Regions from separate parts of the Undibacterium sp. genome, predicted to be linked through region 2. Evidence: riboswitches for the same ligand, from Rfam matches in the RefSeq annotation. Region 2 holds a riboswitch; the other holds the start of a gene.
What was found. Region 2 has a riboswitch for cobalamin ahead of Q8K39_RS03870 (TonB-dependent receptor domain-containing protein). Riboswitches for the same ligand answer to the same signal wherever they lie in the genome.
Positions count from the first base shown of each region.

Region 1: linked by a shared signal. The riboswitch ahead of Q8K39_RS05970 (CoA-acylating methylmalonate-semialdehyde dehydrogenase) and the one ahead of Q8K39_RS03870 (TonB-dependent receptor domain-containing protein) in region 2 are both predicted to bind cobalamin.

Region 1 covers NZ_JAUXQE010000010.1:56,579-72,873, reverse strand. Annotated here, with positions in the region: gene Q8K39_RS05980 (helix-turn-helix domain-containing protein) at 1-227, opposite strand, end outside; gene Q8K39_RS05975 (hypothetical protein) at 767-1,651, opposite strand; cobalamin riboswitch at 1,782-2,069, shown strand; gene Q8K39_RS05970 (CoA-acylating methylmalonate-semialdehyde dehydrogenase) at 2,352-3,863, shown strand; gene Q8K39_RS05965 (acyl-CoA dehydrogenase family protein) at 3,876-5,036, shown strand; gene Q8K39_RS05960 (enoyl-CoA hydratase) at 5,033-5,833, shown strand; gene Q8K39_RS05955 (enoyl-CoA hydratase/isomerase family protein) at 5,830-7,011, shown strand; gene mmsB (3-hydroxyisobutyrate dehydrogenase) at 7,088-7,987, shown strand; gene Q8K39_RS05945 (SWIM zinc finger family protein) at 8,045-9,397, shown strand; gene Q8K39_RS05940 (DUF6493 family protein) at 9,405-12,191, shown strand; gene Q8K39_RS05935 (HlyD family secretion protein) at 12,494-13,840, shown strand; gene Q8K39_RS05930 (CPBP family intramembrane glutamic endopeptidase) at 14,427-15,221, shown strand; gene Q8K39_RS05925 (peptidase domain-containing ABC transporter) at 15,351-16,295, shown strand, end outside.
Region 2 covers NZ_JAUXQE010000006.1:174,977-191,271, forward strand. Annotated here, with positions in the region: gene Q8K39_RS03805 (DEAD/DEAH box helicase) at 1-726, opposite strand, end outside; gene tkt (transketolase) at 909-2,912, shown strand; gene Q8K39_RS03815 (GNAT family N-acetyltransferase) at 2,931-3,530, shown strand; gene gap (type I glyceraldehyde-3-phosphate dehydrogenase) at 3,704-4,717, shown strand; gene lepB (signal peptidase I) at 4,844-5,524, shown strand; gene Q8K39_RS03830 (cache domain-containing protein) at 5,843-6,304, shown strand; gene Q8K39_RS03835 (DUF4214 domain-containing protein) at 6,649-8,181, shown strand; gene Q8K39_RS03840 (IclR family transcriptional regulator) at 8,253-9,032, opposite strand; gene Q8K39_RS03845 (diacylglycerol kinase) at 9,263-9,661, shown strand; gene cobT (nicotinate-nucleotide--dimethylbenzimidazole phosphoribosyltransferase) at 9,671-10,708, shown strand; gene Q8K39_RS03855 (adenosylcobinamide-GDP ribazoletransferase) at 10,737-11,504, shown strand; gene Q8K39_RS03860 (histidine phosphatase family protein) at 11,506-12,054, shown strand; gene Q8K39_RS03865 (PilZ domain-containing protein) at 12,111-12,455, shown strand; cobalamin riboswitch at 12,561-12,799, shown strand; gene Q8K39_RS03870 (TonB-dependent receptor domain-containing protein) at 12,982-14,853, shown strand; gene Q8K39_RS03875 (FecCD family ABC transporter permease) at 14,995-16,050, shown strand; gene Q8K39_RS03880 (ABC transporter ATP-binding protein) at 16,050-16,295, shown strand, end outside.

The sequences.
Region 1 (16,295 bases), on a different contig from region 2:
GTCTTAACTTCATCACGCTTATAGATAGACAAACCACAGCCGAGCAAATGCAGGATGCTCAGCATCTGGTCCAGGCTTACCGCACCGGGGTTATTTTCAATATTGGCAATCCTCACCTGCCCCACGCCCAGTAATTTGCCCAAGGCGGCCTGAGACAGGCCCTGTTGACTGCGCAAGGATTTGAGATGGCTGCTAAGCTGTGTTGCCAGACTGATTCGGTAGTCCATGATGTTCTCTGCCCTCCCTAGCCTGAACATGTCATTGCCTAATAGGAAACGATGATAGGAAACGATGATCACTTTGAAGCAATGACTTCAAGTTATCACTCAAAAGCAATAAATTCAATATATCACTTTAAAGCGATATTTCAACATTATCACGTATAAGCAGGACTTACGCAAAATTGTCCCAGCAAGGCGTCAGCGACGAAGACAGTGCTTTAGGACGACCAGGAGCTGCAACGCAGCTGGGGCGGTTTTGCGTAAGTCCTAGGTATAAATTTCTTTCAGTTGCAAGCCCCCAAGAGATCCCCACACTGGTGAACATGGCCAGTGATGTCGCGACCTGGCAAGGCGACGATGTGCTTCTGCACATCACCAAACATTCTTGTCTATTAGTCTTGCTGGGCAATGTGGGCAAGGTGGAAAAACACAATGAGAGATGGTTTTATAGCGACGACTCGTATAGATTTGTCAACATAGCTGAGAAATAATGGCGTTTCGACTTTGAAGATAGCAGGCATTTTTTCGCCTGTGAGCTCACCGCACTAAAAATCTCCAATCAACTGAAATTTCTCATCGACAGTTTTTGCCAGCAAGTCCATTTCCTGTTTATCTTTAGGATACGGATAGGCCTCTATCCCTTTTACACCATACCTCGACAAGGTTTTTTCGTCGGGGAAATACGCGATTGAATCAGAGGTGCCATTGACGGTAATCGATATGCCGAATTTCTCTTTTTTCTGTATCAAGTCACCTAAAAAGTCTTTGAATTCATTCTCAGAATCAAATGTGTAATTCTCTCCTCTGGCTGACACTTTATACGTAGTCGTCTGTATTGCTGGCGCAGTTAGTTCATGCGATCTTTTTAAGAGCTCTTTGTTAAAGCCAATTACCTTGAAAAATGCGTCATCTTCTCGCCAAAAAGCTGACATGGAAACAGAGCTAGCTTTTGTTCTATTTGAGCGTGATTCCTCGATGGGTGCAATTCCGTAAATCCCGCCATGAAAACCCAGGACGGATTCAGGTAAAAGTGACTTTCTATATGCGGCAACAAATAGATAATTCGCACACGAAGACATGCAATATCGATCAACGATGAGATGGATTTTTCTTTTATTGATTTCCTTTGCCATGGCAAGCGCCCCCACCACGCTGCCACCACCGGAGCGGACGATGATGGTTTCTACACCCTGGCGTAAATAAGCAAGCATAGGCTTCGCATCCGCATCAACGATCTCACCCGTCATGCGCAAGAGCTTATTTTCTGAATCAAACTCATACGTGGCGGACATAGCCGAATCAGATAAAAACAGCCAAAAACTGAAGACAAGCGTTTTTCCGATTTTGAAGAAATTCATTTCCATGACCTTATTTGATACAGATGGTAAAACCTTCAGCACCGCATCAGGGCTTAAAGAGATGTGATACATGCAACATTTTAAATATACAATAAAATTGAATATTGTTGATTATTTATTATTTGGGAGCCACTGCCACGCTGGTAAAACTCATCTTGAATTTTTTTCACCAATTAACGTTTACGTTAACGTCAATTCTTATGCTATTCTAAAAATAACAGGTGCACGGCTCAATCTCTTGGGCTGTGTTAAACGGGAAAGTGGTCGTCCTGATCGCTGTCGCTAACAAGTGACAGTAGCTATCAAGACCTAAATACGTGTTTACGATCGCGCTCGCGCTTAAGATAGTAAATATGTTCCAAGCCCCTGCTGCCTCCGCAACGGTAGGCAAGTGCGGTTACATCATCCACGCCACTGGTCATGCATGACTGGGAAGGCGATGTAACAAGACTTGCAAGCCCGGATACCGGCCTGTTGATCGCTGAGAAAAACATTGCGGAAGGCGGTGTTTGGGATATGGCATGGCACGCCTGATGGCGGGCGGGTGCTTGTCTTCAACATTGCTTCTTACTTTTTTTCCCAAGGTCTGGTCACGTACGGAAGGTGCGTGGCGGGTGTACGTCCACACGGCGCATGCCCATGGTCAGGATGGTTGCTGCAGCAGGTTTCTGCATGCGGTGGCCGCCCTGTTTTTCAGGCATCAGTGCGGCTGTTGTTGCGGGCGTGGCCCGCCGTCTGTCCGTGCGCAATCAGGAAGGTTTAGGAAAGCATCATGTCTACTCTTACCCAGGCTCCCAACGTCAAACTGCTCATCAACGGCGAACTGATAGACTCCAAATCCACGCAATGGCGCAATGTGATCAACCCGGCCACGCAACAGGTGCTGGCCCATGTGCCGTTTGCCACGCCAGATGAAATGCAGGCCGCAGTCGATGCTGCCAAGGCCGCTTTCAAGACCTGGCGCAAGACAGCGATAGGTACACGTGCCCGCATCTTTCTCAAATACCAGCAACTGATACGCGAAAACATGGCCGAGCTGGCCGCATTGTTGACAGCCGAACAGGGCAAGACCCTGGCTGATGCTGAAGGCGATATCTTCCGCGGACTGGAAGTAGTCGAGCACGCCGCCAATATCGGCAACCTGCAAATGGGCGAAATCGCCAACAACGTTGCCAGCGGTGTTGATACCTATACCCTGAACCAGCCGCTGGGCGTGTGCGCTGGCATCACCCCTTTCAACTTCCCGGCCATGATACCGCTGTGGATGTTCCCTATGGCGATTGCTTGCGGCAATACCTTCATCCTGAAACCGTCCGAGCAAGACCCCATGGTCACCATGCGCCTGGCTGAGCTGGCCATGCAGGCTGGTGTGCCGCCTGGCGTGCTGAATGTGGTACATGGTGGTGAAGACATCGTCAATGCAATTTGCGACCACCCTGATATCAAGGCCGTGTCCTTCGTTGGTTCTACCCGCGTGGGTACACATGTTTACAATCGCGCGACACTGGCGGGCAAACGTGCACAGTGCATGATGGGTGCCAAGAACCACGCCATCGTCCTGCCAGATGCGAATAAAGAACAAACCCTGAACAACCTCGCCGGTGCTGCCTTTGGTGCGGCTGGCCAGCGTTGCATGGCGCTGTCTGTGGTCATCCTGGTTGGTGAAGCAAACCAGTGGGTGCCAGACTTGCTAAACCGCGCCCGTAGCCTCAAGATCAATGCAGGTGCAGAAGCTAATACGGACATAGGCCCGGTCATTTCATGTACTGCCAAAGAACGCGTAGAAAGCCTGATCGCCCAAGGTATTGCTGAAGGTGCGACACTGGTGCTGGATGGCCGCGCACCACAAGTGCCAGGCTATGAGCATGGCAACTTCGTCGGCCCTACTGTCTTCACTGGCGTCAAGCCAGGCATGCGTGTGTATGAAGAAGAAATCTTTGGCCCGGTATTGTGCATCATGCAGGCAGATACTCTGGCCGACGCCATCGCCATCATCAATGCCAACCCTAACGGCAATGGCACCGCACTGTTCACCCAGTCTGGCGCTGCCGCCCGCACCTTTGAAGAAGATATCGATGTAGGCCAGATCGGCATCAACGTGCCTATCCCTGTGCCTGTACCTCTGTTCTCATTTACTGGCTCACGTGCATCCAAACTCGGTGACCTGGGGCCTTATGGCAAGCAGGTCATCCAGTTCTACACCCAGACCAAGACCATCACGGCACGCTGGTTTGATGACAGCGTCAGCGCTGGCAAGGTGAATACCACCATCTCACTGAAGTAATCGGAGGCCATCATGGACTTCGATCTTAGTGAAGACCAGCGCGCCTACCAGCAATCTGCCCGCAGCTTCGCCGCCCATGAAATGACGGCGCAAGCTGCGCATTGGGATGCCACTTCCCACTTCCCACTGGACGTCATCGCCCATGCCGGGGAGCTGGGATTTTGCGGGCTGTATGTGCCGGAAGAGCTGGGCGGGCTGGGTCTGACTCGGCTGGATGCAGCCATCATTTTTGAAGAGCTGGCGCGCGCCTGCCCTTCGACCACGGCTTATATCACGATACACAATATGGCGAGCTGGATGATCGCCAACTGGGGCACGCCAGAAGTGCAGCAGAAATGGGTGCCCAGGCTGGCCGCAGGCAAGAAACTGGCTTCGTATTGCCTGACCGAAGCTGGCTCAGGCTCTGACGCGGCCTCACTGCGCACCAGCGCCCGCCTCGATTGCGACAGCTATATCCTCGATGGCAGCAAGGCCTTTATCTCGGGCGCAGGTGCCACCAATATGCTGGTCGTCATGGCGCGCACAGGTGGCGATGGTGCTGGCGGTATCTCTGCCTTTGCGGTACCGGCAGATTTGCCCGGCATTAGCTATGGCAAGAAAGAAGACAAGATGGGCTGGAACAGCCAGCCCACCCGCACCGTCAATTTTGACCAGGTACGCATACCGCGCAGCCACTTGCTGGGTGAAGAAGGCGAAGGCTTTCGCATTGCCATGCGTGGCCTGGATGGTGGCCGCATCAACATCGCCACCTGCTCCATCGGTGCGGCGCAGTCAGCACTCAATAGCGCGCAAGCGTATATGAATGAGCGCATGCAGTTCCAGAAAAAACTGTCTGACTTCCAGGTGTTGCAATTCAAGCTGGCCGACATGCAAACCGAGCTGGTCGCAGCGCGCCAGATGGTGCGTCTCGCCGCCAGCAAGCTCGACAGCAAGGCAGACAATGCCTCAGTGTATTGCGCCATGGCCAAGCGCCTGGCAACCGACACCGGCTTTGCCGTCTGCAATGAAGCACTGCAAATCCACGGCGGTTACGGCTATATACGCGAATACCCACTGGAGCGTTTCCTGCGCGATGTCAGGGTGCACCAGATACTCGAAGGCACGAATGAAATCATGCGCGTCATCGTCGCCCGCCACATGCTAAACCAACCCGCAAGCGAGGAATTTTTATGAGCCACCACATAAATTATAGTAACTACACCAATCTGCAATGCGAAATCATCGGCCACACTGCCCTGGTGACCCTGGCCAACCCACCCGCCAATACCTGGACTGCTGCGGGTTTGCAGGCATTGACGCAACTCGTCAATGACCTCAATGCGGATGCAGATATCTATAGCCTTGTCATCACAGGCTCAGGCCAAAAATTCTTTTCTGCCGGGGCAGATTTGAAGCTGTTTGCCGATGGCGACAAGGCCGTGGCACTTGACATGGCACGCCGCTTTGGTGAAGCATTTGAAACCCTGAGCCGCTTCCGCGGTGTTTCCATCGCCGCCATCAATGGCTATGCCATGGGTGGTGGCCTCGAATGCGCACTGGCTTGCGATTTGCGCATTGCCGAAACTCACGCACAGATGGCCTTGCCAGAAGCCGCAGTCGGCTTGCTGCCTTGCGCTGGCGGCACACAAAATCTTGCATGGCTGGTCGGTGAAGGCTGGGCCAAGCGCCTGATCTTGTGCGGTGAACGTGTCGATGCTGCCACCGCCCTGCGCATAGGCCTGGTGGAAGAAGTGGTCGCCACTGGCGGCGCACTGGAACACGCACTGGCACTGGCCAAACAGGTTGGCAAGCAAAGCCCCAGTAGCGTCAAGGCATGCAAGCAACTGATACAGGGTGCGCGCCAGCAACCCATGAACACCGTGCTCCCACAAGAACGCGAAGCCTTCCTGGCCTTGTTTGATACTGCCGATCAAAAAGAAGGCGTTACTGCCTTTTTGGAAAAACGCCCACCCGTGTGGAGGAATGCATGAGCGACTCCCCAGTCCGGTTCCACACCCTGCCTGCTGCCAATGGCATGCAACTAGGCGTGGCCACCCTCAATTCAGAAAAAACCCTGAATGCACTGTCCATGGAAATGGTGCAATTACTGGGCAAGCAATTGCAAACCTGGGATGAAGACAGCAGCATCGCCATGGTGGTCTTGCAAGCCGCTGGCGAAAAAGCATTTTGCGCAGGCGGTGACTTGCAAAACCTGTACGCCAGCATGCGCGAGCATCATGCATCGGATAACAAAGACGACTTGCTCGGCAATGCCTATGCGCTGGAATTTTTTGAACAGGAATACCGCCTCGACTATCAAATCCATACCTACCGCAAACCCATATTATGCTGGGGCCACGGCATCGTCATGGGTGGCGGCATAGGCTTGATGGCCGGTGCCAGCCACCGCGTCGTCACAGAAAAATCCCGCCTCGCCATGCCAGAGATAGCCATAGGCCTGTTCCCCGATGTAGGCGGCACCTGGTTCCTGAACCGCATGCCGGGCAAGCTGGGTTTGTTTTTGGCATTGACGGGTGCCAGTATCAATGCCAGCGATGCACTGTTTGTGAAACTGGCCGACGTGGCCTTGCCACATGCCAGTAAGACAGATGTGCTGACGACTTTGCAGGCTGCTGCCTGGAGCAATCAAACATATCAGAACCACCAACGCTTGAGCCAAATCCTTCATGAATTCTCGGCGCAATCCAGCGACACCACTGGCCCCTTGCGTGCCAATTTCGACTTTATCAATCGCCTGTGCAGTGCGGCTGATTTGCCTGCCATCGTCGCGGAAATATTGGCGATAGATGCAGCACAGCAGGAAGAACATCCCTGGCTGCAAAAAGCCGTCAGCAGCCTGCAAAAAGGCAGCCCGACTTCCGCCTGGTTGGCACATGCCTTGCAGGAACGCGGCAAGCATTTTTCGCTGGCAGAAGTCTTTCGCATGGAGTTAGTTGCAGCGCTGGCATGTGCGCAAGGTCACGATTTTGCCGAAGGGATACGGGCTTTGATCGTGGACAAGGATCAGAAACCGCAATGGTTGCCGGGTAGCCTGGGTGAATTGCAGTTGCAGAACGGTGAGCGTTACTTTGCGCGTCTTTGGACGGCAGAGCAGCATCCTTTGCGGGATTTGGGTGCGGGTGAAAATATTCACAAAAGAGCCGCGTAAGTATCAAGCCCAACCTACGAAACCTTAAAATCCCCTCCCCTTCAAGGGGAGGGAGCTAAAACCAGGAGATAACCACATGTCAAACCAATCCAAAATCGCCTTCATCGGCCTCGGCAACATGGGCGCACCGATGGCCCTTAATCTGCTCAAGGCAGGCTACCCTCTCACCGTCTTCGACCTCTCCCCCACTGCACTCAAAACACTGGCAGACGCAGGCGCTCTGGCCGCAGGCAACGCCAAACAAGCCATAGAAGGCGCAGACATCGTCATCAGCATGCTGCCCGCCAGCCGCCATGTAGAAAGCCTCTATCTCGGCGACGAAGGCATACTCGCTCATATCGCCAATGGCGCACTCATCATAGACTGCAGCACCATCGCCCCACAATCTGCCAAAAAGGTCGCGCAAGCCGCAGCCGCACGCGGGTTGGCGATGGTGGATGCCCCGGTCTCAGGCGGCACAGCGGGTGCAGCCGCTGGCACACTGACCTTCATCGTCGGCGGCGGCACCGTTGACCTCGAACGCGCCCGCCCCGTCCTGAACGCCATGGGCAAAAACATCTTCCACGCCGGTGAAAATGGTGCCGGGCAAACCGCCAAAATCTGCAACAACATGCTGCTCGGCATACTCATGGCAGGCACGGCAGAAGCGCTGGCACTGGGCGTGGCGAACGGGCTTGATCCCAAAGTCCTGTCCGACATCATGAGCAAAAGCTCAGGCCGCAACTGGGCACTGGAACTGTACAACCCCTACCCCGGCGTCATGGAAAACGCACCCGCATCACGCGGCTACACTGGCGGCTTTGGGGTAGACCTGATGCTCAAGGACCTGGGTCTGGCAACCGAGGCGGCGCTGGGCAGCCAGGCAAGCATCCCGCTGGGTGAAGCTGCGCGTAACCTATATGGCATACATAGCAAAGCCGGTGCAGGAGGCAAGGATTTTTCCAGCATACTTGAGCTGCTTCAGAAAAAGGAATAGAAATACTGAGTCACGGGCGCGATGACAATCGCTACACAAAGCGATATGCTAGCGCCCATGACTACCCAAGCACACGCCTACCATTACCTGCAAGCCTCGGCCCTGACAGACGATGTCAAACCCCGGCTGCAACTGGCCACTTCTGGCGCGGACGACAAAGCAGTTGTCGCCCACCCGCATTTTTTTGAAGGCCTGCTAAAGCAGCCGCGACTGTCGGCAGAATTGCTGACTGCAGTACATATCATCGTCGGCTCGCGCTTTTTCACACCTGCCAATACACTGGCAAAAAACCTCATGCTGGCTGACCCTGTAGTCACATCGGGTGGTGGCATCTTGCGTTTTGAAGGTTTTTCTTCCTGCTGTAGTGCTTATGTGCGTGTCGACATGCTGCCCGACAGCTATGAAGGTGATGTCGTCGGCAAGGGTACGACCAATGTCGATTTCAACGCCCCTATGCGGGCAGCGCTGGCAAGAGTGCGCGACGCTGCTGGCCTTGCACTATCAGTCGGGCAAGATGCCTTTACCCTGCATGCTGGTGGCAATAGCGTCGTCGAGAAGAAAGTCGAGCTGCCATTGCGCTGGATACGTGGCATGCTTGAAGTACAGTCTTACCAGGCTGGCATGCGCAAAATCGTCGAAGTCAGCGGGGCAGAAGCCCTGCGCTTCTTGCGCTCTTTACCCAAGGCATCGACCAGCAAGACGCCGCTGTGGATATCGCACGGCCCCTTTGGCTTGCGCACCACGACCAGACCAGAGCCAAATAGCATACGCCTGGTCGACAGCACCCGCCTGCGAGTGTTGGAAGCCTTGCTGCCACGGGTGAAGTCCATGGCTATTTTTGCTGATGAAGCACAGCAAGCCAGCGCCTGGGTCTTGCAATTTGCCGGTGCCCGCCTGACGTTGGCCCTGAGTGCCGAAGTCTGGCGCGGTTTTTCTGGAGAGGGCCAGGCTCTGCGCGCACTGATGAATATGCAGGATGCCAATGCCCTTCCCCGCCTGCGCGCGCATTTGCAATGGCAATCCACGCTGCAAGCTCCAGCCTTGGCGCAACAACTGGATTTATCGCAAGCCAGCATAGAAGACAGCCTGCGCATACTTGGCGTCTCTGGCCTGCTGGGATTTGATGTGACGGAAGGCAGTTACTTTCATCGCGTGTTGCCATTGGATCTGAGCATGGCAGAAGACTTGCACCCACGCCTGGCTGCTGCCCGCGAATTAATAAAAGACAATGCGGTCGCCATCATTAATAAACAGCCGCTCGAAGCCACCGTCCAGAGTGCAGATATCCAGCACCGTGTGCGCGAAGTGGACGGTGAATTGCGCTGTACTTGTCCATGGTATGCCAAGCACCAGGGTTTGCGTGGGCCTTGCAAGCATGTGCTGGCAGTGGAAGCAATGACAGAAAATTAGGACACCCATGGCAGAGCAAAAAATCGAAGCCGCATTTGTTGCAGCAACTCCGCTGGAAGAATTCATCGTCGCGGGAAACTATCAGGGCATGATGGCCTATCTGCAAGCGCAGGACAAGGCGCAATGGCAGCAGCACAGGGCCCGTGTCCTGCGCATGAACAAAGCCATGGAAAAATCGCGCTACACTTCAGACATGAGCAAGTCTGCCTGGCGCAGCAAGGTCACGGATGAACAATGGCATTGTCTGCGTGCCGCCATTTTCTTATGCGGCAATGCCGATGACGTTGCAGAAAACTGCTGGCATTATCTTTATCAACCAGCCGAGCTTATCGAACTCTGGAAAAAATACCAGCCAGCTTCCACAGAGAATCTGGCACTCACGTTGATATCGCAAAGGCCACTCGCATTTCGCATCGTACAAAGCCTGCTGATTAACGGCTTGATTGAACGCCCAACACATGAGAATTACTTGCTGGGCCTGATGAGCCAGGAAATGCGTTCAGACCTGGTGCCGGATGTCGCTTACTGGATCAAAAATGACCCGGACTTATTGCAAGGCCCGCTATTGCAGTTGTTCGACATCGAAGGCACGACCGATATCAGTTTCGCCGGACGCGATAAGTACACGCATAACCCTGACAACACCTGGCAACAGTTATTCTTGAATTTGTGCCAGCAAGGCGTGTATCGCCGTGAAGTCTTGCTGGATAAAACCCTGAGTGCGCTGGAAAAAGACTGGATACAATTCCGCTCTGGCTGGTTCTCGCGCTTCCATGATGCGCTTGCACCCACGGTAGAAGAAATGAGCGCATTCAGTGAACGCTATCTGGGTCTATGCCACAGTCGCATCCCTCCTACCGTCAGCATGGCGTTAAAAGTGCTGGGCAGGTTGCAGGAGGCAAATGCCATCAGTAATACCGCATTGCTGACTGCCCTGCAACCGCTGCTCTCATCTGCCGTCAAGGCGCAAGTGGATGCTGCACTGAAATTGCTTGACCAAATGATCAAGCAAAATGCCAGTCTTGCACAAGAGGCTGCGTCTGTCGCCGTGTTTGGCTTACTTCATGAAGCCGCCGATATGCAAAAGAAGATCATCACACGCCTTGACAAGTGGGGCATGGACGCAGCTACGCAAGAGCAGGCCAGGCAATTGCTACCCCATGTTGCCACCAGTAACCGTGAAGCCTTGTCAGCCTTGCTGATCACCGATGCAACAGACGGCTCCGCTCGCGCAGTAACAGACACAATACATCAACTACCCAGCCTGCAAGCACTGCCATCGCCCATCTCCAGCCAGCGTGCGCTACCTGTTATCAATACGATTGATGACCTCATTCAAGCCTGCGCCCATGCCTTTGAAAACCATATTGACACAGACTGTTTCGAAACCGTCTTTGAAGCCCTGCTAAGACTTGCTCCATTTTCTGCAGAGGCAAAAAAACAGTTTAGCCCTGTACTCAAGCGTGCCAGGAAAATGAAGCCCGTTGCCGACAACTGGCATCATTTGGACAAGCCTTTGGCACGTGAACTGGCGCGGCTTCTGGCTTTTATGTTTGAACAAGAGAGACTGCCAGCCGAGCGCCAATTTGCCAAAGGTCATTTCGATGTACACAGCGTTATTTGCCAGCGCACAGATGATCTGATGGATATCCTGATGCAGGGAAAATCTGTTGCCCCCCTGGCCGCAGCCACCCATCAGCGCGGCTACATTGACCCAGCCATCCTGATAAAGCGCGCCCGTGATCAACACGCATCTGGCCTGCAACAGCCCGTGCAAGAACAGGTGCTCAGCCTCTTGCGCCTCGCCCCCAGTAACGATCCCGCTTTGCGCCAGCAGGCAGCCAGCCTGCCGGATACACCCTACCACCATGCCTTGCGTTATGCACTGGGTTCGCAAGTCAGCATCGCTGCCAAAGGCAAGGATAGTGCCTTGTATATTGCAGCGGCACGCGCCCGTTATCCAGATGAAGATGACCCCAACCTCATCCAGTTGTATGGCGATTTTGGGCCGGATGGTGCTCACGCTGCGCGCTATCGCTTTGACATTGAAGCCAGGGAAAGCGAGTACACGACTTTCTATGACACCTATTTGTCGGTGACACCAGCGCCCAGACCAATAGACCCAGTCTACCTGAGCATACTGCGTCACCCTCGCGATGAAAAAAGCGATGGCAAAATCTGGAGGGGGCAAGACTTCAGTGGCGGCAATGAGAGCCAGATATTATGGTCAGCGAGTATGCTGCCTTCCTGCCTGGAAGCCGTATTCGCCGAAGGTACGCAAGCCATTGCCAATAATCTGGATTGGTGGGAAGTAGCATGGCAGAACAAAACCTATCTGAACCTCCTGCTGGACCCCACCGTCCCCATGAACGGTTGCGCCATCACCTTGCTGGCCTTTGCCCTGGCAGGCAAAGAACCAGGCCAGACTGCCATCGCCATTGATGCCCTGGTCGCCAGCTGGCTGGAAGGACGGCTTGAAGCCGCAGCATTGGCCAATGTCATTTGCGGCTTGCTGGCAACGCCGCAAGTCAAGGCCAGCCGCTATGCCAAGAGCCTGAGCAAGGCAGCACGCGCGCATGCAATGGCACCACATCTGGTATTCCAACTGCTTTGCACCATCGTCACACAAAACCCGCAAGCACCGCCCAAAGACATGGCCATGCTGCTGGAGCTCTTGAACGAATTACGCCTTGAACTGACACAAAGCCTGCCAGAGCATACCTTGGCAGCATTGCAAATCATGCAGATAGGTGGCAAGGGCAAGACAGCCCTGAAGGCTTTGCTGGCTGGATGATACTGCTTGTCAGCAGATCACCACAAAACAGATCACCGTAAACAAGCCCAGCTTTTTGGCGAGCCTGCGCAAAGCTGCATGCACTGCAGCAGGAAAAATCCTGCGCGCGCGATTCTAGCAAATGAATGTCAAATAGTGTTAAAAGTTAATGGAAATATATTTTTAACTTTTTTTGACATTTCTCCAGAATTTTCATTTATGCTTTAGACAAGTACACAGGAAAGCTGTGTTTTTGAATTATTGCAGTAGATAAGTAAAGATGTCAGTTGGATCGCAACAATTTGTAACAAGTAAGGCTGTCAATGAGTAACACCAGCCCCTTGTTCCGCCCTGAAGTTACCGCAGCATTAGGCAGTCAATGGATGGGTGCCATCCGTCTGGCGCAACCGCTCTCTGCTTCTTTGATTGCCATTGTTGCCCTGGTCATCGCTGCGGTGCTGATCACTTACATCACTCTTGGCAGCATCACCAAAAAAGCCCGTGTCACAGGTATCACTGTACCTGTCGGTGGCCAGCTTAGCGTGGCTGCACCCAATGCCGGTATTTTGCTGACCAGCCATGTCACAGAAGGCGAGCAAGTCAAGGCCGGGCAAATCCTGTTCACACTCAGCACAGAACGCCAGAACAGACAGGGTGAAATCACCGCCCTGGTGGCCCAGCAACTCGCCAGCCGTGCCGACAGCATGGCCGCAGAACAAAGATTGCGCCAAAGCCAGTACCAGGAAAAAAAACAGGCCTTGCAGCAAAGACTGGCCAACCTGGCGCAAGAACATACTCATCTTGAACAAGAGCTGCTGCTGGCCCAGCGCCGCCAGCACCTGGCACAGCAAAGCCTCGCCAAGTATGAAACCCTGCAAGGCAATGGCTATGTCTCTGCTGCCCAGACCCAGCAAAAGCAGGAAGACCTGCTCGACATCAGCACCCGCCTGAGCACTTTGCAGCGTAGCAAAACCCAGTTGCAAGCCAACCAGATTGCCCTGCAATCAGAACTCGACACCTTGGCAAACAGCCTGGCCACAGACCTGGCACAAATAGAAAGAGCCAAAGCCAGCCTCAAGCAAGAAGCCGCAGAAAACGCCAACCGCCAAGCTGTGCAAATCGTAGCAATGCAATCAGGCACAGTCTCAGCACTGACCAACCAGCCAGGGCAAGCCATCAATGCCGGGCAAGTGCTGGCGAGCCTGATACCTGTGGATGCCAGGGCGTCCAGCTCTACCGATGCTGGCAATGCTGGCAAAACAGAAGCAGCTTCGCTGGAAGCGCATCTGTATGTACCCAGCCGCACAGCAGGTTTCATCCAGGTCGGCCAGGAAGTCTTGATACGCTATGCAGCCTTCCCTTATCAAAAATTTGGCCTGCACACCGCCACTGTCACGGATGTCAGTCGCACCCCCTTTGCTCCAGCAGAACTGCCCGCGCATCTGGCTACCACGATCTTGAGCAATGCCCAGCAAGCCATCAATGGCTTCAACACGAACGAAGCGCTCTACCGCATCAAAGTCAGGCTGCATGAGCAAAGCATCAATGCATACGGCCAAGCGCAAATGCTCAAGCCAGGTATGACGCTCGAGGCAGATGTCATACAGGACAAGCGCAGGATTTGGGAATGGGTGCTGGAGCCAGTGCTGGCAATGAAGCAGCGAGCCTAGGAGCAAGTAGCAAAGAATTTCAGAATTCGATGCTGAGTCTGTCAGAAAACCCCAACAGACTCAGCCCGAAATACCGTTCAAGGTGGTCAAGACCGAGAACGGAGCAGTAAAACCATGCCATGAGGTATGGTTCACTTAACCATGTATAGGAGTATCACAAAATGCGTTTGATTACAAATGAAGAATTGTTGGTTGTGGCGGGTGGCGATTCAGACCTTGACTGGGGTAGTTAGCCAATTATCAAGGGTGAAGGGGATCCGGATCTCGGTGCCTGGGACAATATTGGCGGATTTGATGCGGCTGCAACTCGCTCTTCAGGACAGAATAGCTGGGGTGAGCCTGGGCCTGCCACTCAGCCATCTCGGCCAAACGACCCACCTCTCCAACCAATAAACTTTATTACGCCTAAAGGATTGGCTACATGGCTCGGCGTTGAATTAGTAATTGAGATTCTCAAACAAAATCCAAATATTGATGTAAATCAGGATCGCGGACTGTAAGCCATTATCTACGCGTGGCTAGAACAGATTTATTACTCGGGCCACGCGTATGCAATAAAAGTTATCAAACCCCAAGGACAAAAAAATTGAAAAATATATTGCGCTATTTTTTTAGAAACCTTGCTGTTTCATGGTTAGTATTGTTTTTTATTACCCTTACAACAACGCTGATGGGATACGACGAAAAAGTGATAACGGTATTCACGTTAATCGCGTTTAGTATGTGCTTCGTTGTCCAATATGTTGCGAGCGAAAAAAAACTCTACACTGAATCTGGTAGCATTCCCATTTTTCATAAAAATGATGCGAATCAAGTATGGAAAAGTATTTTTTTTCCACTAGTTATTTTTGCATTAATCACTAGCATTTTAGCGATTGGAGAGAAAATCTCATTCAAAAGCGATTTAAAGATAATACAGATTAATTCTTTGCTTTTAATATTTTCGGTAGCTGCATTGGAAGAAGTATTTTTTCGTGGTTATCTACTGGCAGCGTTAAGGAAGTTGGTACGAATTGAGTATGCGATGCTCTTCTCCAGCGTCATATTTACACTATGCCATATTTATAATGACACTACGACTCTGACATACATTTTTCATTTCATGTTTGGCCTTTCGATGGCTGCGATCTCTGTTAAATACAAGTCGTTATTGTTTTCAATAATTTTTCATTCAGTATCAAATTACTCCCTCGGTGTAAGCAGTAGTTATTTTTCTAGTTTGTTCAATAGTGATGGCCTGTTCCAGTTGACTAATCGTGCGTCTTCAGAATTTTACATGCAGCTTTGTCTAACTGTTTTTGTTCTTCTCATTATATTTTCGTTAAAAGACATTCATTGGATGAAACACAAAGATAAATCTCGAAAAGAAATGAATTCTTGAATGAGATGCAGGACGTAGGTTGTTAAGAGTGTGGCATTACCATATTTTTGTCGTCTTATCGCCTATGTAATTTATCTTACTCTCCAAGAAAAACAGACTTTTGTCGCTTAGCGGCCAAACACTAAATCCATGTCACCCCTCCTCCAAACCGAATCCAGCGAATGCGGCCTGGCCTGTCTCGCCATGGTCGCCAGCCATTTTGGCTACCACTCTGATCTTGCCGATCTGCGCCGTCAATTCTCTATCAGCCTCAAAGGTGCAACACTGGCGCAGCTGATGCGTCATGCATCTGCCATGCAATTGAACAGCCGTCCCTTGCGTCTTGAACTGGATGAGCTAGATCAACTGGCTTTGCCCTGCATACTGCACTGGAATTTGAATCATTTCGTCGTACTCAAAGCCGTGCGCAAGGATTGGCGTGGCAAGGTCACGCTGGTGTTGCTGGACCCGGCAGTGGGTGAAAGGCGTGTTCCTGTTGAGGAAGCGTCCAGCCATTTCACCGGCGTGGCACTGGAGCTGACGCCCAGCCCTTCATTCAAACCCAAGGATGTGAAGAAACAAGTTGCCCTGCGCGATCTGACTGGTCACATTGTTGGCTTGCGCCCTGCTATTGTCAAGGTATTGGCGCTGGCTCTGGCGTTGGAAATTTTTGCGATTTGCTCGCCGCTGTTTAATCAGTTTGTGATTGATGAAGTCATTGTCAGTGGCGACAAAGAATTGCTGGTGGTGCTGGTGTTTGGTTTTGCGCTCTTGATGGTCACCCAGAATGCCATAGGCCTGGCGCGTAGCTGGTTTTTGATGCGCTGGAGTATGGATATCAGTCTGCAATGGTCAGCGCGCGTGTTTGCCCATCTGGTGCGTTTGCCGGTTTCTTATTTTGAAAAACGCCATCTTGGTGATGTGGTATCGCGCTTTGGTTCGATAGGGGCGATACAAAGTACCCTGACTTCGATGTTTGTCGAGAGTGTGCTGGATGGCTTGATGGCCGTGCTGGCGCTGGTGATGATGCTGGTGTATAGCTTGAAGCTGAGTATGCTGGTGTTGGGTGCGGTGGCTCTTTATGCAGGTTTGCGC
Region 2 (16,295 bases):
AGCCTTGGCGACACGTTCGAGCAAGACCGCACCCATCCTGCCCTTGGGAGAATAATGCGAGTAATAAAACGAATTCATGGTGCACATATTGAACAGCGCCAGTAATTCGTAATCTGCTTCCTGCAAAAAACTGGCTGACTTCATCATGTCGCGCACTGCCAGTGACAGCTTGGTGTATTTCAGGTCGCCTTTGGCATTTTGCTTGGCCTTGCCGGGTATGAGGCGCACTTCCTTGCTGCCAGATACGGTAGACAGGCTGAAAATCAGCATGCCATCTTCCAGTTCGTCTTTGGCAAATTCTGTGTCAGCCACCGGGGCTGGGGCAGGGGATTCATGCGTGGCAAATTCCAGCTCGCGCAACCACTTCTGTTCATTAAAACCCAGCGCGGCATCATTGCCATCGGCATGGCCGGGCTGTGCATGGGCTTTGTTGTGGTGGTCGAGGATATTCAATAAAACTGCCGCCACATGTTTGCAATTGTATTCAACCGGGCAACTGCAAGAGCCATTCACGGCTTCCAGTTTACCGTTTTCAAACACCAGCTCTATCTCTTGCGCATAAATATTGCGGCCACTGCCCTGGACTTCGCTCTCGACAAAGTCATTGTCAAAACTCCAACCTCTGACCTTGTTTTCTGTTGCATAACTGATACCGCGTATGAACACCTCATGAGGAAATTGCCGGGCAAGATCGTCGAGGGAGAAGTGACGTTTTTTTGATGACATGCGTAAGCTTTATAGGTAAACCCAGTAATTTTACAGTTTAAAAGAGCAAGTTTGCGCTTCTGAAGCGACGCAATTGTAGTATGGACCTCATGCTCTGGTAAAATATCGGGTTTTCGCGGGGAGAGTTTCATGTCCCCAGCTCGCAACACTGACCAGTTTCCTCAAGACTACCTTCTGACACCATGATTTCATCTCTTCAGCCAGCAACACTCACCAAAATGGCCAATGCAATTCGTGCCTTGTCCATGGATGCCGTACAAAAAGCCAATTCTGGCCACCCAGGCGCACCTATGGGCATGGCCGACATCGCAGTTGCTTTATGGAAAGGCTTTTATCGTCACAATCCAGCTAATCCTAAATGGATCAACCGCGACCGCTTTGTGTTGTCTAATGGCCACGGCTCGATGTTGCATTACTCGCTGTTGCATCTGACTGGCTATGACCTGCCTATCGAAGAGATCAAGAATTTCCGTCAATTGCATTCCAAAACCGCCGGCCACCCTGAAGTCCATCTTACGCCAGGCGTGGAAACTACCACTGGCCCACTGGGTCAGGGTATAACCAATGCAGTCGGTATGGCACTGGCTGAAAAATTGCTGGCGGCAGAGTTTAACCAGGGCGACCTGAAGATTGTTGATCATTACACTTACGCCTTCATGGGCGATGGCTGCCTGATGGAAGGCATCTCACATGAAGCCTGTTCACTGGCAGGTACACTGCAACTGAATAAGCTGATCGCTTTCTGGGACGACAATGGCATCTCCATTGACGGTCACGTCGAAGGCTGGTTCACTGACAACACCCCAAAACGCTTTGAAGCCTATGGCTGGAATGTAATCCCGGCGATTGATGGCCACAATGCTGTAGCTGTGGCCAATGCGATTGCTGCAGCCAAAACGTCAGACAAGCCTACCCTGATCTGCTGCAAAACCGTGATCGGCAAAGGCTCACCAAATATGGAAGGCACGCACAATGTGCACGGTGCCGCTTTGGGTGATAAAGAAATTGCCGCCGTACGCGCGCATATCGGTTGGGAATATCCACCATTTGAAGTGCCAGCTGACGTCTATGAAGCCTGGGATGCCAAAGCAGATGGCGCCAAAGCGGAAGCTGAATGGAATACACAATTTGCTGCCTACACAACCCAGTTCCCGCAAAAAGCAGCTGAACTGACACGCCGTATGAATGGCAATTTGCCAGCCAACTTCGACGAAGTGGTAGCGAATGCGATTGCATCCTGCGTAGAGAAAAAAGAAAACATCGCTACCCGCAAAGCCAGCCAAAACGCGATCCAGGCATTTGCCCCATCGCTGCCAGAGTTCCTCGGCGGTTCTGCCGATTTGACAGGGTCCAACCTGACCAACTGGAAAGAAAGCATCGCCGTCCGTGGTAACCAGGCTGGCAACCATATCAATTATGGCGTGCGTGAATTCGGCATGAGCGCGATGATGAATGGAATCGCCCTGCATGGCGGTTATATCCCGTTTGGCGCAACCTTCCTGACTTTCTCTGATTACAGCCGCAATGCTATCCGCATGGCGGCGTTGATGAAAATCCGTACCCTGTTTGTATTCACCCATGACTCTATTGGCCTGGGTGAAGATGGTCCTACTCATCAATCCGTAGAACACGTATCCAGCATGCGCCTGATCCCTAACCTGGATAACTGGCGTCCATGCGACACGGTGGAATCTGCTGCCGCCTGGGCGCATGCAGTCAAACGCAATGATGGTCCATCGACCCTGATCTTCTCTCGTCAGAACCTGCCATATCAGGAGCGTAGCGCCCAGCAAATCGATGACATCCAGCGCGGTGCCTATGTCTTGCAAGATGCGGTAGATGCCAAGGCTGTATTGATTGCTACTGGTTCTGAAATTGAACTGGCTGTCAAATCTGCTGCTGAACTGGCACAGCAAGGTATTGCAGTGCGCGTAGTGTCCATGCCATCGACGGATGTATTTGACCGCCAGGATGCAGCCTATAAAGCAGCCGTACTGGGCAAGGGCTTGCCACGTATTGCCATCGAAGCCGGTGTGACTGACTTCTGGTATAAATATGTAGGTTTGGAAGGCGCAGTTGTCGGTATTGATACTTTCGGTGAATCTGCACCTGCTGGTGTTCTGTTCAAATATTTTGGCTTCACTGTTGACAATGTCGTTGCCAAAGTAAAAGCGACACTGGCTTAAATAAGCAGGAATACTGAATTGACAGACATTACTGTGAGCAGCATCAAAGAGGTCAGCCTGCGTCGTGCTACCTTAGATGATGCAGAGGCGATTGCTGCTGTGCGTGTGGAAAGCTGGCAGGCTACTTACCGTGGCATGATTCCAGATAACTATCTGGATGAAATGCGCGTAGAAGACAGCATGCTGCAATGGCGACAAATTTTGCAAGCCATGTCGCAGGCAGAAGACCGCATCTGCGTGTATGTGGCTGAGAGCGAAGGCCATATCATCGGTTTTGCGTCCGGCATGATGCTGCCTGAACCTAAGCTTGGCATGCAGGCTGAGTTGACCGCAGTATATCTGCGGCCAGCGTGGCAGCGTTCTGGCATAGGCCGCCGCATGGTACAGAAAGTGGCGCGCACCCTGCAGGCGCAGGGTGCCGAGAGTTTGCTGGTGTGGGTCATCTCCGGCAATTCCATCGCCCGCAATTTTTATGAAGAGCTCGGTGGCGCGCAGTTGATAGAACAGGCATTTAGCTGGGATGGCATGGATTTGATGGAAGTGGGTTACGGCTGGCGCGATTTGTCGGTGCTGATGGCATCGGTGAATGCCATGCGTACTTCTGCTTCTTTGCATTAGGAGACACTGATTAAGCTACTGCGCGACGCGATTTTGAGCCTGCGATGCTCATCGTACATTCGTACGACTGCGCTTCTTAACTCAAACTAGCGCCGCTCGCTGCGCTTAATCAGCGCTCCAGTACGTTTTTTTGATTTGTATTTATTGTTGTTTAGTCCTTTGGAGATAAAACCATGACGATTCGCGTCGCAATCAACGGCTATGGCCGTATCGGCCGCAACATCCTTCGCGCACATTACGAAGGTGGAAAGTTCAAGAACGAGATCCAGATCGTTGCGATCAATGACCTCGGCAATGCAGAATCCAATGCCCACCTGACCCGTTATGACACAGCCCACGGCAAGTTCCCAGGCACAGTCACGGTCGAAGGCGACACCATGATCGTCAATGGCGACAAGATCAAGGTATTTGCAGAACGCAATCCAGCCAATATCCCTTGGGGTGAATTGAATGTCGACGTCGTGCTGGAATGCACTGGCTTCTTCACGACAAAAGAAAAAGCTTCTGCCCATCTGGCTGGCGGCGCGAAAAAAGTCATCATCTCTGCCCCAGGTGGCAAAGATGTCGATGCAACCATCGTCTACGGTGTCAACCACGGCGTATTGAAAGCCACTGACACAGTGATTTCCAATGCATCATGCACGACCAACTGCCTGGCACCTCTGGCCAAGCCTTTGAATGATGCCATCGGTATCGTCAACGGCTTGATGACGACTATCCATGCCTACACGAATGACCAGGTGTTGACAGACGTGATGCATGAAGACCTGCGTCGCGCCCGTTCTGCCACCATGAGCATGATCCCGACCAAAACTGGAGCAGCAGCAGCTGTTGGCCTGGTATTGCCAGAACTGAATGGCAAGCTCGATGGCTACGCCATGCGCGTACCAACCATCAATGTATCCGTGGTTGACCTGACTTTCGTTGCTGCCCGTGACACCACAGTGGCAGAAATCAACCAGGTATTGAAAGATGCATCCGAAGGTGCCCTGAAAGGCATCCTGGATTACAACACAGCACCTCTGGTGTCTGTGGATTTCAACCACAACCCAGCTTCCAGTACTTATGATGAAACACTGACAAAAGTTTCTGGCCGTTTGGTTAAAGTATCGAGCTGGTATGACAATGAGTGGGGTTTCTCCAACCGTATGCTGGACACCACTGTTGCACTGATGCATGCAAAATAATCTGCTTGCCAGATAGTTTTTGCAGCAAGATTAAAAATACCCCGAACTTTCGGGGTATTGTTTTGTCTATGCAGGGCAAGGGTAATTTATTGATTTATATTTTTTGCTTTGTCATTGGAGATTACTGTGAAGCTCAAAAAACTGTTGGCCGACAATAAAGGTTTTATCGTACTCATGCTGGGCATGGTCTTTGTACGTAGCGCGCTGGCTGATTACTATATTGTGCCCACCAGCTCCATGTATCCGACCCTGCTGGAAGGGGATCGCGTGATTTGTGACCGCCTGGCCTACGACGTCAAGCTGCCATTCACTGATGTCATCCTCAAACATGTGTCCGATCCGCAACGTGGTGATGTAGTCACTTTCACCTCGCCGGAAGATGGTGTGCGCCTGATCAAGCGCCTGGTAGCCCTGCCAGGTGATGTGGTGGAGATGCGCGAAGAAAAACTCTTTATTAATGGTGTGGCAGCCGCCTATGAACCCATAGAGCCTCGCAGCGATGACCATTTGACGCCAAAACGTGAATACCAAGGCCAGCAACTGGTTTACAAAGAACGCTTAGGCAGCCTGCAACATGAAATGATTGTCATGCCAGAGCGTGAAGCTCTTCGCTCTTTCGCCCCCGTCAAAGTCCCTGAAGGCGAATATATGATGCTGGGAGACAACCGGGATAATAGCCGGGATTCCCGCTACATTGGTCTGGTAAAGCGTGAGTTGATTACTGGTCAGGTAAAGCGCCTGATGTATTCACTGAATGGTGATCGGTATTATTCGCCACGTTTTGACCGCTTTGGGGCGAAAATTTAAAATCAGACAAGTAAGTCAACAGCCAGTGCCATTTATTGCACTGGCTTTTTTATTGGTGCTGCCTGCACACTGTGGGCCAGGCAAAAGAACTGGGAAAACTGTTACGTAAATTTGATGTTGACGGTGTTGTTAATGTGCTTAACTATAAATGCAAATATGCTCTATGCTGGTGTGAAACTAAACATGAAATTGTAAAATTATTGCACTGCACAGTGAGTAACGCTGGACGAAGGAAAGCAAATAATGAATGATTGATTCTGCAAAGCAATAACAACCGGATTCTGGCCAGGATGGCTGGACACAACAAGGAGATAAGTCATGAAATTAATGAGTAAACTGTTTTTGCTGGCAGCGATGGGTTTCTTTATGTCTTCGTCAGCCATTGCGAGGGAGGAGCGCGGAACTACAGCGCAAGCACAGGCCATGGTGAAAAAAGGGATCGCCCACATCAAAAAAAATGGTAAGGAAAAAGCTTTTGCCGATTTTAATGACACCGCAAACAAAGACTTTCATGACCGCGACCTGTATTTGTTTGTGTATGACATGAATGGTCTGAACTTGTCTCATGGCGCCAATCCCAAGATGGTCGGTAAGAATTTGCTGGATTTGAAAGTGGAAGGCAAGCCCATCATCAGGGATATGATCACTGCTCTCAAAACCAAGAATGACGGCTGGATTGACTATCAATGGCCAAACCCTGTCACTAAGGCCCTGGAAACCAAGTCCAGTTACTTCGAAAAAGTTGATGATTATTTTGTTGGTGCGGGTGCCTATAAATAAGTGTGATGGATTGACTCGAACGCAAGGCCAGCGGTTTCGCTGGCCTTGTTTTTTTTGCATTTCGAATATGCTACACTATTCGTGTTTGGCAGGTTGGTGCAGCAGGGAGATAATCAAGTTAATTCCTCATGAAAAAAGCGAAGTTTTACATCGAGAATTGATTTGTTTCGGTGCCACCAAAGCAATTTAAAGTTTAGTTACTTTGCGCGCCCAAAAAGCAACGGTTTGGTTGTCGCTGCGGCGTAAAATTTGTTCCTTATATTCTTCGTCTACTTGAGTTTCCACGCTTCTGCTGCGCTCTATTTTTTGCCCGAGTGTTTTCAATCTATTGAAAGGACATGATCATGCAAGAAAAAACAGTTATTGCTAAGCCGTTTTCGGGCGACTACAGGATAGATGTACTTATTGATGATATTAATTACCGCTGGAATGCGGGCAAGGCGCTAGGAACCCCGGTAGAGATCAGCTTTAGCTTTATCAAATCTCCAGCTTCCTATGCTTCCGATTCTGATAAAAACGGGTTCAAGGCTTTCACTGTGGAACAGATGGCTGCTGCCCGAGCCATCTTTGCTGAGATATCCCAAGTGTTGAATGTAACTTTCAAGGAGGTTGCAGAGGCTGATATCCAGTCTGGCATCAGGCTGGCGAATAATATCCAGGAGAAGAGCGCCGGATATGCCAAACTACCCGTGCCTGCATCGGATGGTTCAACCTTCAGTGCGGGCAGTGGTGATTTATTCATGTCGACAACTTACATGGATGTGAGTTATCAAAAAGGCAGTGATGCTTACAAGATACTGATTCATGAAATAGGACATGCGATAGGACTTAACCATCCTGGTAACTATAATGCCGGTGAGCCGCCAAGTGTTGAGGCGGGTAACTATCTGGCGACTTCCGAGGACAGTAGCTGGATTTCCATCATGTCCTACAATCCGATCGCGCAAAACCAGCAAGGCGAGTTTTTTGCGACTTACGATATGTTGGCCCTGAAGTATTTGTATGGAAGCAGACCATTTCATACAGGCAATGATACCTACTCCTATGGAGATGCTGATGGGCAGACGCTGAAGATCATCAATGATACTGGCGGAGTCGATACTATTGACGTATCCAAGGCAACATTGGCTGCCACCATTAATCTTACACCGGGTTCATTGAATTCTGTGGGGCGCGTTGCTGCCGGGGATGCAGCGATCAATAATTTATCTATCGCTTTCGATGCAACGATAGAGAATATCATCGGTACTGCTTTTAGCGACAAGTTCACTGGCAATGCTTCCAACAACCTCTTTGTTGGTGGTAGTGGCGACGACTTTCTTGATGGCGCCGCTGGACTTGATACTGCCCAGTACACTGGTTTGAGAAGCACCTATTCAATTGCGGGAAACAATACGGGTTTCAATGTGAGTAAACCAAATTCTCAAGGAGTAGATACACTTAACAGCCTTGAGCGACTCAAATTTGCAGATGTGTCGGTAGCGCTTGATATTGATGGTACTGCTGGTCAGGCTTACAGGATATATCAGGCTGCTTTTGGTCGCACCCCAGATCTGGCCGGTCTCGGATATTGGATCAAGGATATGGACAATGGTTCTAACTTGACGACGGTCGCAGCGGGATTTATGCAATCGAAAGAATTCCAGACGCTTTATGGTGCAAATCCCTCAGTTGATACTTTCTTGACGACTTTGTACAAAAATATCTTGGGTCGTATCCCAGATCAGGCGGGTTACGACTACTGGAAAAATGAGTTAAGTGCCAATAAAATCAGTTTTGCTGGGACTTTGGCCAGTTTTACTGAAGGTCAGGAGAATAAGCTGAAAGTTATTGGCTCCATTCAACATGGCTTTGATTACATCGAGTACCTTGGCTAGTTTGGAAAGATGATTTGCTTAGCCCATGACCGTATCATGGGCTAAGCCAGTGCTGGCAAAGGTATTCCCTTTTATCTCGTTTCCATGTAGCCCAGGGTGAAAGAAATCTGCCTCGCTGTTTCAGTCAGATTGCTTAGCCATTCTTCCTGCAGGCGGTCAGCAGGCGCAGAAATAGACAGGCCAGCAATCATTTTGCCGCTGTCGTCATGAATGCCTGCTGCCATGCAGCGCACACCCAGTTCCAGTTCTTCATTGTCCCTGGCGTAGCCATTTTCCCGAACCGCAGCCAATTCTTTTTCCAGTTTTGCCAAATCAGTGATGGAATTTTTATTATGCCCGGCCAGGCCTGTACGAGTGGCGTACGCGCGGATGGCCTTAGGTTCATCCAGAGACAAAAACAATTTTCCAGTGGATGTCAGATGTAGTGGGGCACGGCCACCGATGGCGCGTACCACCTGCATGCCAGAACGCTCAGAGAAGGCGCGGTCTATGTAAACTATTTCGTCGCCCTGGCGTACCGACAGATTAATGGTCTGGTTGGTTTGGCGGTGCAGGGCGCGCATGAATTCCAGCGCGGCTTCACGCACATCCAGACGGCTTTTGACGATATTGCCCAATTCCAGCAAACGCATGCCCAGGCGATATGAGCCAGTGTCGGCACGATCAACGAAACGTGTGAGCACCATATCATTGAGGATGCGGTGAGCAGTTGATGGGTGCAAGCCAGTAACGATGGCCAATTCCTTCAGGCTGACCGGATCCTGGTAACGTGACAGGGCATCCAGCAAGGACACCATGCGTTCTATGACCTGGATGGAAGTTTTCTCTGACGAAGGTGTATCGTTTTTCATATTGTGGTTGGTGCGCTGCAATATATAAGTTATACCACAATGTGAAATGAACGTCACTGCTTCGCTGTCAAAATGTAACATCATCATAGGTATGCATCAATTGCACTTGCAATAATTCTGTTGACGGCAAGTAAATCTGCTTGTCCCTGACTTATAGTCCTGTAAAATTCGCCACCTGAGCGAAGGCATCCAGGTTTGGCCTTCATCTGCATCTAGGATAAGGAAGAGAAATGTCTGAAAAAGAACAAGCTGTCAGTGAATTCAAAAGCAAAAGTGGCCTGCGCCGTATTTTTTCGGCCTTCCTTTATTCCATCGATGGCCTTTGTTCCGCCTGGAAAAACGAACATGCTTTCCGCCAGGAGTTGGTGCTGGTCGTCACGGGCTCTGTCATCGCCCTGTTTTTGCCAGTATCGGCCTTTGAAAAGCTGATGATGATAGCGGTACTGATCCTGATCCTGATCGTAGAGTTGATTAACTCAGCGATTGAAGCAGTGGTTGACCGTGTTTCGCTTGAGCGCCATACCTTGTCCAAGAATGCCAAGGACTTTGGCAGTGCCGCTGTCTTGCTGACAGTGTTGATTGCTCTGGCTACCTGGGTAGTCATTTTGCTTGACCGTTTTTACTATTGACCTCGAGATATGCTTAATTTCAATATCGCCAGCAGCGCCAATTCCGCACTGGAAGCCCAGCTCGCCGCCGCCATCAACAACAAGACCAAACCCTTGGGCAGTCTTGGCCGTCTTGAACATCTGGCAGCGCAAATAGGCTTGATACAGCAAACCACGCAACCATCACTGTGTGGGCCTGCCATTATTGTGTTTGCGGGGGATCATGGCGTGGTGGCAGAAGGTGTTTCTGCATTTCCACAGGATGTGACCTGGCAGATGGTGGAGAATTTTCTGGCTGATGGTGCCGCGATCAATGTCTTTGCGCGCCAGAATGGTATTGCCTTACATGTAGTGGATACTGGCGTGAACCATGATTTTGGTGCGCGCGAAAAGCTGCTGAGCATGAAAGTCGCCAATGGCACATGCAATTTTGCCAAAGAACCGGCGATGACTGCTGCCCAATGCCAGACTGCGATGAAAAATGGTGCTGAACTGGTGGCCGCTCTGTCTGGCAATGTACTGGGTTTTGGCGAGATGGGTATAGGCAATACCACGGCCGCGGCTGCACTCATGCACAAGCTGACAGGTGTTCCTGTCGCTGATTGTGTAGGTGCTGGTACAGGTTTGTCTGCCGAAGGCATACGCCATAAACAGGCTGTGATTGAAGCCGCCGTGGCCTTACATGCAAATGTAGGAGCGCCTGCCGATGTGCTGGCTACATTTGGTGGTTTTGAAATTGCCACCATGGTCGGTGCCATGCTGGCAGCGGCAGAGCGCCGCATGGTCTTGCTGATAGATGGCTTCATCGTCACCAGCGCCTTGCTGGTGGCAGCCAGGATGCATCCAGCGATACTTGATTATTGTGTGTTTTCTCATCAATCAGATGAAAGCGGACATGCCCGTATGTTGCAGGCTCTGCAGGTCAAGCCAGTGTTGCAACTGGATTTACGTCTGGGCGAAGGCACTGGAGCTGCACTTGTGTACCCAATGTTGCAAGCGGCGGTGAATTTCCTGAACCAGATGGCTACTTTTGCCTCAGCACAGGTCAGTGAAAAAAGCAGCGACTAACATAGTTTTTCCTATTGCTGGAGTCGGTTTGCATCAACTACGCCTATTCTTCATTGCCCTGCAATTTTTTACCCGCATCCCCATCCCTGCGTGGGTGGGGTTTGAGCCTGACTGGCTGCGCCAGTCTTCACGCTATTTTCCGGCAACTGGCTGGGTAGTCGGCGCAGGCTGTGCCGGTGTCTATGTCGCCGCAGTACAATTATGGCCACATGCGGTAGCAGTTGTGCTGTCTACCGTTGCAGGCGTCTTGCTGACTGGCGCTTTTCATGAAGATGGTTTTGCCGATGTCTGCGATGGCTTTGGTGGTGGCATGACGCCAGAGCGCGTGCTTGAAATTATGAAGGATTCACGCGTCGGTGCCTATGGTGCCATCGGTATCTTACTGATGCTGGCCTTGAAGCTGACATTATTGATCAGCTTGCCTGCTTCGATGATCGTGCCAGCCTTGTTGCTGGCGCATCCCTTGTCGCGCTTGGCTTCTTGTAGCCTGATCTGGCTCATGCAATATGCAAGGCATGAAGGCAAGGCCAAGCCATTGGCACAGGAAATGCACTCAGGTGAATTTCTCGTCGCCTGTCTGACAGTGTTGTTGCCAGGCGCAGTGCTTTTACATTTTTTTCCCTTTTCGTTGCATGGATTGTTGCTGGCGTTGGGCCTGATGTTATTGCTGACCTGGCGTATGGCGTGCCTGTTTCAGCGCAGGATAGGCGGGTTTACAGGTGACTGTCTGGGGGCCACCCAGCAAGTGGCAGAAGTGGCTATCTATCTGGGTTTGCTGGCTTTTCAGGTGACCTGATATGCGCCTGCATTTGCTCCGGCACACCAAGCCACAGATAGCTGAAGGTCTGTGCTATGGGCAAACGGATGTCGATGTCTGTCAAGCTGACTGTGACGCATTGGTGCAGAAACTATCCAGTCAGTTGCGGCCAGGTTTGCCAGTGTTTTCCAGCCCTTTGCAGCGTTGCGCCCGTCTTGCCAGGCTATTGCATGCCGAGCCTCTGTTTGATGATCGTTTGAAAGAACTCAATTTTGGCGTTTGGGAAATGCAAGCCTGGGACAACATCCCAAGAACCGAAATTGACGCATGGGCCGCAGCCCCCGCCAGCTATAAACCTGGCGGTTTGGAATCAGCCATAGACCTGGCGCAACGCACGCTCAGTTGGCTGGTTGACATGCATGCACGGAACATACCAGACGCCATTGTAGTTACCCATGCCGGTGTCATGCGCATGTTGCTGGCTTGGCAAGTAAGTATGGCGGCTGAGGAGTTGGCAGGTGTGGTGTGTGCACAAAACCTCAGCCTCGCCTTTGGTGAATATCAGGAAATACTGGTATTTAACACTTAATGCAGATAGTATTTACGCAAGACTGACAATAAAGCCATGTTTCCCATGGTCATTGCATGATAGAACTCAGGAGATCCCCGCGTATTACTGTGACCTGGCGTGCAGGCGTCAAATTGCCTGACGGTAAACTGGTTCTTGCCAAGCTGGTCAATATCTCGGCAGAGGGTGTGCTCATACACACCACTGAAAACCTGATCCCGCAACGTAGTTACCCCATGCTAATAGAAATCCCCGGCATCTTTCAGGAATCCCAGATTTACAAGGTCAGTTGCAAAGGCACAGTCAGGCATGCCATTCTCAGTGGTGAGGTTTATCATGTTGGCATACAACTCTCGGAAATGTCGCAATTGCACACTGAACTGGTGACTGCATGGATTTCCAAGACAGCCCATCTGAGCTGAATCAGGGCTCGCTTAAAAGTAAATCTGCTTTGTTTTCAATAAGTTAATAAACTGAACTGCGTCAACTTTTAAATCTCCCAAACTTGCGGCTGCCCCCATCTGTCTATAGAATGGCGGGGTTTTGGTGCTCGCGGGTATATTCATATCCGCGGTTAAACGGGAAACACTAAGCTCTTGCAAAAGTGTGCTGCCCCCGCAACGGTGTACAAGTTGCTGCGAATTTAGAACATGTTTGTAGTTCACACGCAGCCAGCCATTTTCCAATACCACTGTGCTAAGTGCATGGGAAGGTCAGATGGTGATACTTGTCAGCCCGGATACCGGCCAGAATAAGTGAAGCAATACGGACGGGGAACTTTCGTGCAACAGATGCGCATGGATTGCCATGTTGATTGGCGTCGTGCGAAATCCTGATAGTGCAGGCTGCCTGAGTGGACCTGTAGTAGACGATCAATTGTCCTTATTGCTTTGTTCAAAGTAGCCTGCGGGGACGTCGGCTATTTGCTCCATTTTTTTCTGAATTATCATGACATCTGCATTCAAACCGCTTGCCCTCAGCCTGGCCATTGCCGCTGCATTCCCATCCACCTTCGCTTTTGCGCAAACTGCTGCTGTAGGCGCTGCTTCCAGCGTGGTCATTACCGCTGGTCGCCAGACGCAAGCCGCCAAGGATGTGCTGGCTGACAATGTCGTCATCACGGCAGAAGATATCGCCAGATCCGGCGCTGCTTCTGTTGTCGATCTGTTGCAACAGCAACGCGGCATAGAAATTACCCGCAACGGTGGTCCTGGCACTTCTTCTTCCGTTTTTTTGCGTGGCGGTAGCAACGCGCAAAACGTGGTGTTGATTGATGGCGTACGCATAGGCTCTTCCACTACCGGTGGCGCTACCTGGTCTTCCATTCCATTGTCACAAATAGACCGTATCGAAGTCGTGTATGGTCCTTTGTCCAGTTTGTATGGTGCTGATGCCATGGGTGGTGTTATTCAGGTATTCACCAAAAAAGGTACTGGTGTTCTCTCTCCTACCATGTCGGCTGGTTTGGGTAGCTATGATACACACAAATTGCATGCAGGTATCTTTGGTTCTGTGGCAAATAACCTTAGCCTGAGTTTGAATGCTGCACGCGAAGAAAGTGATGGTTTTTCTGCCAGCAAACCGGGCGCAGGTACATTCACCTATAACCCAGATAAAGATGGTTACAAATTGGACAGCTTTAATGGTCGTTTGGTATGGGAAATTAGTAAGGGTTATGAGCTGGGCGCAAGCATTTTGCATAGTCGCAATGATGCGCAGTTTGATGCTGGTGCATCAAAAGATGACCGTAGTGTTTCGAAGCTGGAAACCATCGCCGTCTTCGGTCGTGGCAAGTTCACAGATAACTGGTCGGCATTTCTGCAATATGCCAAAGCAGCAGATAAAGGTTTTACCGATGCATCATATGGCAAGAGCCAGATTGATACACATCAGGACAGCCTTAGCTTCCAAAATGATGTCCGTATCGGTAAAGATGTATTGCAATTGATCGCAGAAACGCGCGAGGAAAAAGTTGATTCGGTGTCTGGGGGTATCCCATCGGTGGGTATCAACGGTACGAAACGTACGACGAATTCTTTTGCTGCATCTTATGTATTCAAACACGATGCACATCTGGCCAGCGCTAGTTTACGCAATGATCGTAGCTCACAATACGGCTCCAATACTACGGGTAGCGTGGCATACGGCTACCGCTTAAGCGATGCTTTGCGCGTCAATGCCAGCTACGGCACCAGCTTCCGTGCACCAACTTACAATGAGTTGTATTACCAGGGTTATGGTGTTGCCACTAATAAGCCTGAAAAAGCAAAAAATGCAGAAATCGGCGTGTATTTTGAGCAAGGTGATACGCAACTGAGTGCAGTGTATTATCAAAACAAAGCAACTGATTTGCTGGTTTCCGCTGGTTCCAAGGATTGTCCTGCTGGTTATTCTTTTGGCTGTGCACGCAACGTCAACAAGGCAACTCTGTCTGGTTTAAGTATCGGCGGCACAACCCGTTTTGCTGACCTTACAGTGCGTGGCTCCATCGATATTCAGGATCCTAAAGACGACACGGCAAATAAACGCCTGGCACGCCGTGCCAAACAGCATGGTACTTTAGCTGCAGAGTATTCCTTTGCAAACGCAAAGCTTGGTGTAGAAGCCATTTATTCGGGAGACCGTTATGATGATGCTGCCAACACCAAAGTCCTGGGCTCATATAACTTGCTGAATTTGTACGCAACATATGAGGTTGCGAAAAACACGACTGTACTGGCACGCTGGAATAATGCACTAAACAAAGACTACGAATTGGCGAGAAATTATGCAACAGCCGGTTCCAATGTATTTGTTGGCGTGAACTACGGCTTTAAATAAGTCTGGCATTGATGTGAAGCGAAATGGTTGATACGGCTGCATCGCACGTCACATCGCAAGCTGATAGCCTGATGTGCAGGTCTGGTTTTTCAAAAGACGCTGCACATCAAAACATGTTTTTTCTTTTGGACCAGACCGATGATGGCGTCTTATTTTTCTGCACGACAGCGCAAGCAATCCCCCAGGATGGCGGTCGCTCAACGTGCTGGTCTGGTTCTCCCTATTTTATTCGCCGCAGCTGTAGGCAGCATATTGATTGCCTGCGTCTGCGGTTCAGTGTCCCTGAGCTTTGCTGAATTATGGCAAGCCTTGCTGGAATTGTTGCGTGGCCCACCAACGACCTTGCCTGGCAGTTTGCTGGATTTGCGCCTCGGACGTGCACTGACTGGTTTCGTTACAGGTGCCACGCTGGCGCTGGCCGGTGTGATGATGCAGGCGCTGTTGCGCAACCCGCTGGCTGATCCTTATGTGCTCGGTATATCCGGTGGAGCATCTGTCGGTGCGCTGGCGACCATCTTGTTTTTCGGTGCATTCTGGCTCGTGGATGTGGCTGCTTTTGTCGGTGCGATTACCGTTGCGCTGTTGCTGTTTGGCCTTGCTTACCGCGACTTGCGCGGTGCGGGTAGTACCGATGGCAGTGCACCTATCCTGTTGCTGACTGGTGTTATCGTTGCCACTGGTTGCGGTGCCATCATCACTCTCATGCTGTCGATTGCGCCAGACAGCCGCTTGCGCGGCATGGTGTTCTGGATGATAGGTGATTTGTCGAATACCCAGTCGCGCTATCTGCCCTGGTTGATACTCGGCGCCATCTTGTTGTTCGCCATGCGCAATGCACGCTCCATCAATGTCGCTGCCATGCATGCTGACAATGCCAGTACTCTGGGCGTCAATATTGGCAGCCTGCGTCAATTGCTGTTTTTATGTTCTGCATTGCTGACTGCCAGCGCAGTCAGCAATGCGGGCAGCATAGGTTTTGTCGGGCTCATCATGCCGCATATCTGCCGCTTTGCCTTTGGGCCGGATCACCGCTTGCTGGTACCTGCTGCGGCGCTGGCAGGTGGCTGCTTCCTGGTGCTGGCAGATACGGTGGCCCGTACCGTGGTCGCACCACAGCAGTTACCGGTTGGTGTCATTACTGCCCTGGTAGGCGTGCCCATGTTCCTGCTGCAACTGCATCAATTGAGGAGGCGCTGATGGACATCCGTTCTCTCAATATATCGGTAGGAAAACGTGTACTTGTGCGCGAACTCAACTGGCAGATACAGCCCGGTGAATGCTGGTGCATCATAGGCCGCAATGGTGCTGGCAAAAGTACCTTGCTGCGCACATTGGCTGGATTGCGTCCCATAGAAAGCGGCCAGGTCTATTTGCATGACAAACCGCTGCAAGACTGGTCTTTGACAGCGCTTGCCCGTGAGCGTTCTTTCTTGCCGCAGGGC